DNA from 3 places in the Dehalogenimonas etheniformans genome. Region 1 is predicted to be linked to each of the others. Evidence: a T-box and tRNA genes for the amino acid it is inferred to sense, from the RefSeq annotation. Region 1 holds a T-box; the other regions hold tRNA genes.
The links. A T-box is a leader RNA that pairs with one kind of tRNA and senses whether it is charged. The one in region 1 lies ahead of ileS (isoleucine--tRNA ligase), so its partner is inferred to be a tRNA-Ile.

Region 1 (4,265 bases):
ACCGATGGCAAAGTTTATGTATTGAACAGCGCTACCGGCGCTCAAGTGGCCTCAGTTGATCTTGGCAGTTCGATCGCCTCGTCACCAGCGCTCGCCAGCGATCAGGTGGTGGTTTCCACCGAAACAGGCAAGGTGAGCGCCATTGCCACGGCATCCAACCAGGTAAAGCAGATCAGCGATCTCCAAACTACGATCCGCGCCCCGATCACCTCGGCCGGAGAGATCGTGTATCTTCACAGTCAAACCAACGAGACAATCTACGCGCTCAATGCGGTCGCCGGGACTGCGCTCTGGCAATATCGCGTTCAATAAAGGGGAAATTGCGTGAGTATCGGTGATATCTGGAATGTAATCATCCTGGACCCGCTGATCAACAGCATGGTCTGGCTGTCAAGCATCCTGTTCCACAATTTTGGCTTGACCGTTATCGTCCTTACCGCCGTAATCTTCGGTTTGATGTATCCCCTGACCATCAAGCAGATGAAAGCCGCCAAGGCGATGCAGGTACTGCAGCCCAAGCTGCAAGCCCTGCAGAAAAAATATGCAAAGGACCGGCAGCGTCTTGCTCAGGAGCAGATGGCGCTGATGCGGGAATCCGGGGCCAGCGCCACAGGCTGCCTTGTGCCGACATTGATCCAGTTCCCGATATGGCTGGCTTTGTATCAGGCTATTATCCGTGTATTGGCTGTCACTCCGGAAGATTTTCTAAATCTTTCAGGCCATCTTTATAACTGGCAGGTCGTTTATAATGTCCTGCCGCTGAGCAGTAAATTCCTCTGGATTGACCTAGCCAATCCAGATTACCTTCTCGCACTGCTTGTCGGGGCCGCCATGTTCATTCAACAGAAGATGACGACACCGCCAGCGACAGACCCTAAGGCGGCCGCTCAGAGCCAGTTGATGCTCTTCATGATGCCCGCGATGTTTGTTTTTATCTCAATCACCTTCCCCGCCGGCCTAGCGTTGTACTGGTTGGCGTCAAGCATACTCAGGATTGTGGTGCAATTTGTCGCCACCGGCCCGGGTGAACTTAAGCCGTGGCTCCAAGGTATCGTGGCTAGGTTCGGCCAGAAACCATCGTATCAATCAAGGGTGACCAAAGCTGAAAAATCGCCCGCCCAACCCGCCCCCAAGGTTGTTGTTGAGCAGGCTGAGGAGATAGTCAATGAAGGAAGTAGAAGCAACCGGGCGGACGGTGGAGGAAGCAATCAACCGCGCCCTGGCCAAACTAAAGGTCAGCCGGGACGAGGCGGAGATCGACGTCGTAAGCGAAGGTAGCCAGGGACTGTTCGGCATGGGAACGGGTGAAGCCAAGGTAATCGCCCGCGTTGAAGAACAACCTTTTACTGGCATAGGGACCAGGGCGGCTGATGCCGTAGAAGTTACCACACAGGTTATCCAGGACCTTGTTGATCGCATGGACCTGGATGCCGGGGTTGAATATCTTCCTGACGCCATGGTGACCGAAGACAGCGGCAACGAATCCGGAATGGTATTCGACGTTCTCGGTGATGACCTGGGACTTTTAATCGGACGTCATGGGCAGACGTTAGCCAATTTCCAGTACCTGGTGCGCATACTGGTTGCCCAGAAAGTCGGTGATTTCCTGCCGATCGTCGTTGATGTGAATGGTTACCGGCAGCGCCGCTTCAAAGCACTAGAGGTTTTGGCCCGGCGTACCGCGGAACAGGTCAGGCGCCGCCATATGCCTTTCGCCCTTGATCCGATGCCGGCTTTCGAACGGCGCATCGTCCACCTTGTACTTGCCAATGACCCGGATGTAGCCACCCAAAGTGTGGGTGTCGGGGATGAACGCAAGGTGGTGGTTGTCCCCAAAGACGAATCATTCAAATAATGATCTTGAAAACTCGCGGCCTAAAAAGCCACGAGTTTTTTATTTGGGGTAGTTGCCATAACATTGAAGCCTGTGTTATCCTTCCTTTAACAGCGTTGACGGAGACGAGTAAGCTGGTCTAAATCTATAAGCGAGCCTGGTACGGTGCGAGCAGGCGGGAAAAACCGACCGAAAATCACTCCTGAGCTTTCAGATGAAAGCCGTTAGCGGCAAGTAATCACGGACGGCAGACGGCCGTTATCCCGGCAGGGCATGTTGGTGCCCGAAAAAGCGCTCCGATTCGTCGGGGAAATAGGGTGGTACCGCGGGTGTTTCCCGTCCCTTAGTGGACGGGATTTTCGTTTTTGAAAGGGAATATATGTTTCAACCTGTAAGCAGCAGAGTCAGTTTTCCGGAAATGGAAGAAAAAATCCTGAAGCTCTGGGCTGAAAAAAATGTTTTCAAACGCTCGATCGAAAATCGCCGGGGCGGAAAACGGTTCACCCTGTATGAAGGGCCGCCGACCGCCAACGGCAAGCCAGGCATTCATCATGTTTTGTCCCGGGTATTTAAAGATATTATCCCACGTTACAAGGTGATGAAAGGTTTTTATGCGCCCCGCATTGGCGGTTGGGATACTCACGGCTTACCTGTTGAACTCGAGGTTGAGAAAGCGCTCGGTTTCAAGAGCAAGACTGACATAGAACGCTACGGCATAGCCGAATTCAACAGAAAATGCCGTGAAAGCGTCTTTAAATACGTTGAAGATTGGAACAAGCTTACCGAACGTATAGGTTATTGGGTTGACCTCGATCATGCCTATATAACGATGAATAATAGCTACATAGAAACCGGGTGGTGGGTGGTAAAACAGCTATGGGATAAAGGTTTGGTCTATCAGGGGCACAAAGTTACGCCGCATTGCCCAAGGTGTGGCACATCGCTCTCATCGCATGAGGTAGCTCTAGGCTACGAAGAACACATCGAGGACCCATCGGTCTACATCAAATTTAAAATTGAACCCCATACGCTTAATGGCTCGATGGCGGCATTCCGGGATAAACCACTTTTCCTCTTGGCCTGGACGACCACTCCCTGGACGCTTCCGGCAAATACGGCGCTCGCCGTTTGCGGCGGCGCTGAATACAGCATCCTCGATCTGGGGGAGGAATACCTAGTCGTTGCCTCCGAGCGTCTCGAACCCAACGGCTTACAGGCCGCACACAAGGTCGGCAGGTTCACTAGTGAGAGTTTATTGGCGCTTAAATACCGCCCGTTGTTCGATCCGTTTGAGTTCGGTGTCCCGGTGAACAGATTGACCGAAGCCGGAATAGTGCCAGTAGAAAAGACTTCACTTGAATATCCCATCATTGCGACTGATTACGTCTCCATGGAAGACGGGACCGGCATCGTCCACACCGCCCCGGCCTATGGCGAGGTCGACTACGAGTCCGGCAAAAAATATGGCCTATACTTCATCCATCACGTCGATCTTCAGGGTAAAATCACTGGTTCTTACCCGGGTTCGGGCAAATTCGTAAAAGCCGCTGATCCGTTGATCACCCACGCCCTTAAAGAACAGGGGCTCGTTCAGAAAGCAGAGAAGATCCACCACACCTACCCATTCTGCTGGCGCTGCGGCACGCCGCTGTTGTATTTTGCCAAGCAGAGCTGGTATATCAGGACCACAGCCCGTAAAGCTGAGCTCATCGACGGCAATGAAAAGATTAACTGGTATCCCGAGCATATCAAGCGCGGGCGTTTCGGCGACTGGCTGCAGAACAACGTAGATTGGGCCTTCTCTAGGGAAAGGTATTGGGGAACGCCTGTCCCGGTGTGGAAATGTGAGACGTGCCAGGCAGCCGATTGCATCGGCGGGATGGACGACCTGAAATCCAAACCCGGCTTTTCAGGTTTTAAAGAGCCGTTGGATTTGCACCGGCCATACGTTGATGAACTCACCTACGATTGCCCGCAATGCGGCGGGAGGATGAAACGGGTCACCGACGTCATCGACTGTTGGTTTGATTCCGGCGCGATGCCGGTAGCCCAGTATAATTACCCGTTTGAAGCTGGCAGCCTGAAGATCTTCAATGACGGCAGGTTCCCGGCTGACTACATCTGCGAGGGCATCGATCAAACGCGGGGCTGGTTCTACAGCCTCCATGCCCTGGCGACTTTATTGTTCGATCAGCCATGCTTCAAAAACTGCATTTCTCTCGGCCTCATCCTTGATGAAAAAGGCGAGAAAATGAGCAAGACGCGGGGTAACGTGGTACTGCCCGAAACCGTGATTTCAAAGCACGGTGCGGATGCCGTTCGCTGGTACCTGTTTACAGCTTCACCGGCTGGTAATACCCGCCGCTTTTCAGAGAAGCTCGTCGGCGAAGTCACCCGGGCCTTCATGTCCACGCTCTGGAACACTTACTCA
Region 2 (4,265 bases), 130 kb from region 1:
CGATGCCCTGAAACGATTCAAGTCAAATATCGATTCAGGAGTTCCTCAAGCCATCCAGTTGGCGGCGATTGAAGCACTGACAGGACCTCAAGACGATATTACGCGACATAACGCAATCTATCAGAGGCGGCGCGATTTAATTGTCGAAACGCTCCAAGACATGGGCCTTGAAGTACAAACTCCCCAAGCCAGCCTTTATGTGTGGGCCAAGGTGCCCAAGGGTTTCACCTCAGCCAGTTTTGCCACAGAACTTCTAGACCAGGTTGGCGTTGTGGTGACCCCAGGGACCGGTTACGGCGCCGAGGGCGAAGGTTACGTCAGGTTGTCGCTGACCTTGTCCGATGCAAGTCTGGTAAAGGGATTGTCAAAGCTCTCAGCCTGGAGAGGTACCGTAGGCCGCAGCAAATCCCGTTAAAGCTGATTGCCATTTTGACACTATAGTTATGTCAACTGCTTACTGATACGTCGATATTACCATAATATATATAGTGCGAACCAATTAAACGTAAAAAACTCGTCCCTACGAGGCTATTCTCGTTCTGCCAAAGGTAACCAATCAAAATCCGGATGACACCGTCGGGTGAAATATCGATAGATCATGGAGCGATCCTATCAACACGCTGTCGCTAAGCGGTAGAAGTCTGATTGGTCAATAAGCGTCCGATGGTTTCCGTAAGATCTTTCAATCCCCATCGCTTTGTCGCCGAGGTAAACACCGCACAAGATGGCTGAATCCCGTCATTTTCCTTCAGTCTATTCAGAACGCTGGCCTCGTCCCTACAAGAAGTAACATCCGGCAATAAATCAATCTTGTTAAATACGGTGATCCGTGGTTTTTCGTTAAGTTCCAGTTCTCTGAGGATTTTCTCAACCGTTTGACACTGCCCTACCGCGTTGGGAGACGTTATGTCAATTACATGAATTAAAAGGGAAGCATCTGAGAGTTCTTCCAGGGTCGCCCGGAAAGCTTTCACAATCGTTGGAGGAAGTTTCTTGATAAATCCAACGGTGTCGGTTACTAAAACCTGACGATTATCCGGCAATGCCATGCGCCTGGTGGTCGGATCCAATGTTGCAAACAATTTATCCTCTACTAGGACTTCAGCTTTGGTCATAGCACGCAACAGGCTGCTTTTGCCGCTGTTGGTATAACCCACCAGGGCGGCAACAGGAATCCCTTCTCTTTTTCTCTTTTGCCGATAAAGATCTCTTTGTCGGCTTACATCGTCGAGTTTGGACTCCAAAAGGCTGATTTTCCGTTGGAGAATCCGTTTGTCCGTCTCGAGTTGCGATTCGCCGGGGCCGCGTGTTCCAATACCGCCGCCAAGCCTCTCCAAATGACTCCATTGACCAGCCAGACGCGGCAGCAGATATTGCATCTGTGCAAGTTCTACCTGGAGCTTGCCTTCACGGGTTCTGGCGTGGCGAGCGAAGATGTCGAGGATCAACGCTACGCGATCGATGACCTTGACTTTCAGGGCTTCTTCGAGCGTTCTTTGCTGTAACGGTGTGAGTTCATCATCAAAAACGGCAGTGTCATACTGGCAGGTATGTCTAGTTTCAATCAACTCCTCGAGCTTCCCTTTTCCCAGATAAGACATCTTTTGGGGCTGCGGTAAACGTTGCAGGAGACGCCCTACCACGACACCTCCTGCTGTTTTTACCAGTTGCGCCAGTTCAGAAAGGGATTCTTCAGCCGTCCAATCCGAAACGCCGCCGGTGTCAACCGCAATTAGGATCACCCGTTCGGGTCCAGTAGAAGTATTGATAATTGATTTTGGGATCTTTTCGAATCTCCTGATAAAGATGTTCAAAAAGAAGCCGGGGAACTCAGCAGTCCCCCGGCTTTAGGTACAGAATATGGTGGGCTCGGCAGGTTTCGAACCTGCGACCAAGCGGTTATGAGCCGCCCGCTCTAACCACTGAGCTACGAGCCCGGTGGCGTTTAGAGGTATTGTTCGCCCTCGGGTATCTCGTCTTCGGATTCTTCGCTGCGTTCCACCTTCTTACGGTCGAAACGGCTCTCCTTTTTTTGTCCTGTCGGTTTTATCACCGGTGGATAATCAAACCCAGGTTTTTCCTCTTCCCAGGATTCGGTGTCTGGGTTCCATTTCATCTTTTCCTGGCGTGCCTGCTCTTCAGCTTCCATTTTCTGGAGTTCGCCAAGAGCCCAGTAGCGTTCTTTTTCTTTAGGATCAACCGTGGTGGATTTACGAGCCCAATTGGCGTAATCCTTTTCAGCGGTCTCCTTCATTGTCTTTTCATCTTTTTCTTTTTCCTGCTTGACGAGTTCTTCCTTAGCCCATTCAACCCAGGCTTCAGGACCGCGACCGCAGGCCTGCTGCCGCTCCTCGCGCCACCGTTTCAAAGGATCGGGATCTTTGATCTTATCGTCTTCAGCTCGCCGTTGCGACTGCCACATCTTTTCTTTGGCCTTATCCTGAGTCAGCAAGTAGCTGTCCCGCGGCGTGGCCATAACCTGGGAGAACGCAGCAGAGAGAATACGATCGCATTCGGCATTACATGAAGGACAATTCGTGATAGCGTCGCACTCGCTGAACGGTCTCCTCAACTCGAACGTATTTCGGCACTTAGGGCAGATATATTCATAAATTGGCATGAAAACCCCCCAAAAAGAATTTGATTACTTTACGTTAAATTGTATCACTCCCGAACCTTTTTCAGCAAGTTACAAAGCCAAATTTACCAAGCGATCTCTGACGGCGGTATTTAACGCTTCCACCAACTGTGGGAATGTGATGCCGAATTTTTGTTCCCCGGTCCTTAACCTCACAGCCACGGTGTTGGCCTGTAGTTCCTTATCCCCTATTACCAGCATGCATGGTACTTTATCGAGTTGGGATTGCCGGATTTTCTGGTTAATGGTCTCCGACCGATCGTCGAACGACATCCTGAATCCCGCCGCTTTAAGGTCTGAGTAAATTTTAAGGGCATATTCAAGATGCCTATCAGAGATTGGCAAAACGGCAACCTGCACGGGGTGCAGCCACAACGGGAAGGCGCCGGCATAGTGCTCAATCAAAAGGCCGAAGAACCGTTCCCAGGACCCTAGCAACGCACGGTGTACCATATACGGCCGGTGTTCCTGGCCATCGGCGCCGACGTATACCATCTTGAAACGTTCCGGAAGATTGAAATCGAATTGTATGGTGGTCATCTGCCATTCGCGGCCGAGCGCATCACGCACCTTGAGATCGATCTTAGGTCCATAGAAAGCCCCTCCGCCCTCATCCACCTTATAGGTCAGACCCTGAGCGTCCATGACGCGTCTCAGGACATCAGCAGCTTTTTGCCACTGCTCTTCAGTCCCGATAGCTTTCTCGGGCCGCGTCGCCAGATAGAGTTGATAGTCCTTGAAACCAAACGTCTGCCACATATGGAAAGAGAAACGGATGACTTCCGCGATCTCATTTTCGATCTGTTCGGGAGTGCAGAAGATATGGGCATCATCTTGAGTAAACCCGCGGACTCGAAGCAATCCGGTCAGAACGCCGCTGCGCTCATAGCGATAAACCGTCCCCAGTTCACACCATCGAAGGGGAAGATCCCGGTATGAGCGCATCTGAGATTTGTAATACAGGATGTGAAACGGGCAGTTCATCGGCTTGACGTAGTAATCCTGCCCGTCAATGTCCATGGGTGAATACATGATATCTTTATAGTTTGCCAGGTGGCCTGAAATCTCCCAAAGAGTGCTGCGGCCGATGTGGGGACTATAGAGAATTTCGTAGCCTGCGTTGTAGTGTTCTTTGCGCCAGAATTCTTCAATGGTGGTACGAATTCTCCCCGCCTTCGGTCCATAAATGATCAGCCCTCCGCCGATTTCATCAGGTGTGGCAAACAAATTAAGTTGTTTATTTATCCGGCGATGATCCCTGGCTTCAAGCTCTTCCAACTTTTTCAGATATTCTTCAAGTTCCACCTTGGTCGGGAAGGCTGTCCCATATATACGCTGGAGCATCGGACGTTTCTCGTCACCCCGCCAGTAAGCCCCGGCAATAGACAACAGCTTAAAAGCTTTTATCCGAGCTGTATGAGATACGTGAGGTCCACGACAAAGGTCGACAAAATCGCCGTCGCGATAAAGCGTGATATCCTCCCCTTCGGGTAGATCAGCGAGGATTTCCAGCTTATACGGCTGTTGGGCGAAGGTGCTCTCTGCCTCAGCTCTAGAGGCCGTTTCTTTGACGAAAGGCAAATTCTGCTTTATGATCTCGCCCATTTTCGCCTCTATCAAGGGCAGG
Region 3 (4,265 bases), 760 kb from region 1:
AACCGCAAGGTGCTTGAAGAGGGGCCTGATTCCGATTAGCTAGTTGGTGAGGTAACGGCCCACCAAGGCTGGGATCGGTAGCTGGTCTGAGAGGATGGTCAGCCACACTGGGACTGAGACACGGCCCAGACTCCTACGGGAGGCAGCAGCAAGGAATCTTGGGCAATGGGCGAAAGCCTGACCCAGCGACGCCGCGTGAGGGATGAAGGCCTTCGGGTTGTAAACCTCTTTTCTCAGGGAAGAATAATGACGGTACCTGAGGAATAAGTCTCGGCTAACTACGTGCCAGCAGCCGCGGTAATACGTAGGAGGCGAGCGTTATCCGGATTTATTGGGCGTAAAGTGGGCGTAGGTGGTCTTTCAAGTCGGATGTGAAATCTCCTGGCTTAACTGGGAGGGGTCATCCGATACTGTTGGACTTGAGTACAGCAGGGGAAAATGGAATTCCCGGTGTAGTGGTGAAATGCGTAGATATCGGGAGGAACACCAGAGGCGAAGGCGATTTTCCAGGCTGAAACTGACACTGAGGCCCGAAAGCGTGGGGAGCGAACAGGATTAGATACCCTGGTAGTCCACGCCTTAAACTATGGGTACTAGGTATAGGGAGTATCGACCCTTTCTGTGCCGAAGCTAACGCTTTAAGTACCCCGCCTGGGGAGTACGGTCGCAAGACTAAAACTCAAAGGAATTGACGGGGGCCCGCACAAGCAGCGGAGCGTGTGGTTTAATTCGATGCTACACGAAGAACCTCACCAGGGCTTGACATGTTAGAAGTAATGAACTGAAAAGGGAATGACCTGTTAAATCAGGAGCTATCACAGGTGCTGCATGGCTGTCGTCAGCTCGTGTCGTGAGATGTATGGTTAAGTCCTGCAACGAGCGCAACCCTTATTGCCAGTTATATTCTCTGGCGATACTGCCTCGCAAAACGGGGAGGAAGGTGGGGATGACGTCAAGTCAGCATGGCCTTTATGCCCTGGGCTACACACACGCTACAATGGACGGTACAATGGGTTGCCACCGGGCGACCGGGAGCTAATCTCCAAAACCGTCCTCAGTTCGGATCGCAGGCTGAAACCCGCCTGCGTGAAGTCGGAGTTGCTAGTAAACGCGTGTCAGCATAGCGCGTTGAATACGTTCTCGGGCCTTGTACACACCGCCCGTCACGTCATGAAAGCTGGTAACACCTGAAGTCGATAGGCTAACCCGCAAGGGGGGCAGTCGCCCAAGGTGGGACTGGTGATTGGGACGAAGTCGTAACAAGGTAGCCGTAGCGGAAGCTGCGGCTGGATCACCTCCTTTCTAGGGAGCCTTTCCCGATTTATCGGGAACACTCCTAGGTCGGTCTCCGGCGCAAGCCGGGGTTTGATTGGCCTATTTTTCCTTCCGCTATCCAGAGGTTAAGGTGAAATTGTTTTAAGACGATTTAACCCCGGCGCTTGATTTTAACGCGCATCGTGGGTTAGAATTACCTTCGCTTGTTTCACCCCCGGGCCATTAGCTCAGCTGGTTAGAGCGCGGTCCTGATAAGACCGAGGTCCTTGGTTCGAGACCAAGATGGCCCACCATTAAAGACTACTCCACACTTAAAATGTGAAGTATTTCTTGAGTTAGACTGTTAATAGAAGAGGCAGATGAGATTCTCATCTGCCTCTTCTATATTTCGTATTCGAATTCATCGGTGAAGTTTTTCCTCGCCAGGCGTCACAAGTAACAAAAGCAGAGATTATGACTCGGATGGGGAGACGGGGGAGAGGAAAACTCTCTCTGAACCGCGGGAGCTTTTGTACTGGCTTACAACTGGTGAAACAGAGAGGTTTTTGAAGCCTCCATGTTTCTAATAAGCATTGTTCTCCTCATAGCGCCGGACTGCGACGGAAAAATGAGGCATTTGTTAGACTGGCTTAACTCAGACAGGGCTCGCGAGCATCGATCTCGGACCGAAGCTGATACTTTATTGCTAGAGAGTTGAATGGGTGCGGAAAACATTTGAGGCTGGCATCGGGTGAGTATATTGAAAGCCAGATTAATTATCCTTAATCGTTAATAAAAACACTGTAACGGACAAACACATATTGTTAGGCTAATTGAAACATCTGGATGCCATAATCCTTATAAAGAATTGAAGGAGGAAAGCATCCATGTCTATTTTTCACAACACAGTAAGTCGCCGTGATTTCATGAAAGGAATTGGATTGACTGGCGCGGGAATTGGCGGGGCGATGACACTGTCCGCACCGATATTTCATGATCTTGATGAGGCAGCATCGTCCAACCCGTCGGTGAAGCGTGCCTGGTGGGTAAAAGAACGAGCATTTGATGATCCCACGGTCGAGATTGACTGGTCAATGATGCAGCGTCACAGTGTCCGTGAAACTATGTGGTATTACTCGTCATTTGCACGATATATTGGTGGTGCGTCCAAAGTTAAAGAAGTTGTTGGCCAGGGGAATCAATTGAAGGCTAAAAGATTAGCCGAAAACGCGCCTGGCTGTGATTTGATTTCTACATCATTAAGTGGTAGTTCGGGACTTTACAATAACTCCCAAAACTATTATCAGGCGGCAGGGACGAGCCAAGGTTGGGGAGGCGGTAAAAGCTTCGTAGGTCAAACAACCATAAAAAGACCCAGCGATCAAGGCTTACCAAAGTGGGAAGGTACCCCTGAACAAAACATGCGCATAATACGTGCTGCGTTACGTTTCTATGGAGCTCCGGCTTTTGGTGTTTGTGAATATAGCGGCAACATAAAGTCAAAATTAACACAGCTGTATGACGGTGGCGCAGCTTCAATGAACATGGCATACATCGATCCTGCTGTCCCAATTAAGGCAATTGATTCCAGACCCTACGTGTTCGAAGATGTCGATTGGGCTTATGAGACAAAGGAAAAGCTCGTTATTCCGGATAAAAAACAATACTGGGTCGTGACCGTCGTTCAGCCTCAAAGCCGCCAGATGTTCCGCCAAGGCCGGGGCGTGCTGAGAGTCGCAGCCAACGGTGCTAGGTACAGTCTTCAATCGGTTTGGCAAACTAAAATTCAAGGATTCCTCCGAGGAATTGGATACGAAGGACTTGGGTACCCGACAAGAGCATATGGCCCTATCCCCTCGATGGCAGGAGCGATTCTGGATGGAATGGCTGAAATGGCCAGAAACAATAATGTCGCCGTTAATCCAGACTACGGACCGACGGCTGGATATTTTAGCTTCTTAACCGATTTACCCTTAACTCCCACACCACCGATCGACGCTGGAATGTGGCGTTTTTGCCAAACATGTAAGGTCTGTGCCGATGCGTGCCCCAGTCAGGCAATTTCCCAAGATAATCAGCCTACTTGGGAAATTACTCCAAGTAAAAAAGCCCCTACCTTGTCACCAGCCTATTCATGTCCGGGAAGAAAATCGTTCTGGACAGATGTAGTCGCCTGCCGGGAGTTCGGCTTTTTAGATAGTTGCGGCAGTTGTCACGGCGTTTGTACCTTTAACACGGATAACGCAGCAAGTATCCACCAATTTGTTAGAGCCACTGTTGCCACAACTGGGTTGTTTAACGGCTTCATGTCGAACATGCATCCGACGTTCGGTCTCGGATTAACACCCGAAGAGGATTGGGGTAAGTGGTGGGATATGTCGTTACCAGCTTACGCGTTCGACACATCTGTAGGGGTAACCGATGGTGGCTTCAATTAAGCTTTCTAGAATCTGTTAGACCAAGCGGTTCTTTCAAGCACACGGGGAAGATCCTTAAAATTCTTCCCCGTGTGCCACTTTATCGAAGATCAATGATCAGACAAACCTAAATCTACTTCCACTTAACCGATACGAGGCTTGAGTTTCCCAATATCAGTATAAAGTCCAATGGTGATTAATACTTTAGGACGATTCTTTTTTACGACCCCGTAGTATTATATATGGCTGTCTAACAGGCCAACATCAGTTCTCAGTTAAATCTAAAAATGGACTGTTAGATTGAAATGCATGATGAGACAATATCCGAACTTATGACGAAGATCAGATTTCCTATTCTGACCGCTCTCGCAATTGGATTGTTGATGATAGGAATCATACCTATCGACAAAGTCATTGCACAGGATTACGCATATTTCGAACATCTGTCAATAGAACAAGGATTGTCACAGAGCTCAGGACTTTCGCTATTACAGGATGAGCAGGGATTTATCTGGTTTGGAACTAAAGATGGTTTAAACCGATTTGATGGAGTATCTTTTAGGGTTTTCAGAAACGATCCTCTGGATCCTAAAT

Region 2: it encodes a tRNA-Ile, which carries the amino acid that the T-box ahead of ileS (isoleucine--tRNA ligase) is inferred to sense. The anticodon was not compared.
Region 3: it encodes a tRNA-Ile, which carries the amino acid that the T-box ahead of ileS (isoleucine--tRNA ligase) is inferred to sense. The anticodon was not compared.

The regions. Positions count from the first base shown of each region.
Region 1 is NZ_CP058566.2:1,015,323-1,019,587, reverse strand. It holds gene HX448_RS05165 (outer membrane protein assembly factor BamB family protein) at 1-312, shown strand, start outside; gene HX448_RS05160 (YidC/Oxa1 family membrane protein insertase) at 325-1,278, shown strand; gene jag (RNA-binding cell elongation regulator Jag/EloR) at 1,166-1,855, shown strand; T-box leader at 1,942-2,181, shown strand; gene ileS (isoleucine--tRNA ligase) at 2,214-4,265, shown strand, end outside.
Region 2 is NZ_CP058566.2:880,380-884,644, forward strand. It holds gene HX448_RS04460 (LL-diaminopimelate aminotransferase) at 1-415, shown strand, start outside; gene hflX (GTPase HflX) at 627-1,814, opposite strand; tRNA gene HX448_RS04470 (tRNA-Ile) at 1,862-1,937, opposite strand; gene HX448_RS04475 (FmdB family zinc ribbon protein) at 1,946-2,620, opposite strand; gene thrS (threonine--tRNA ligase) at 2,690-4,265, opposite strand, start outside.
Region 3 is NZ_CP058566.2:259,611-263,875, forward strand. It holds rRNA gene HX448_RS01415 (16S ribosomal RNA) at 1-1,302, shown strand, start outside; tRNA gene HX448_RS01420 (tRNA-Ile) at 1,492-1,568, shown strand; gene HX448_RS01425 (reductive dehalogenase) at 2,142-3,692, shown strand; gene HX448_RS01430 (sensor histidine kinase) at 4,004-4,265, shown strand, end outside.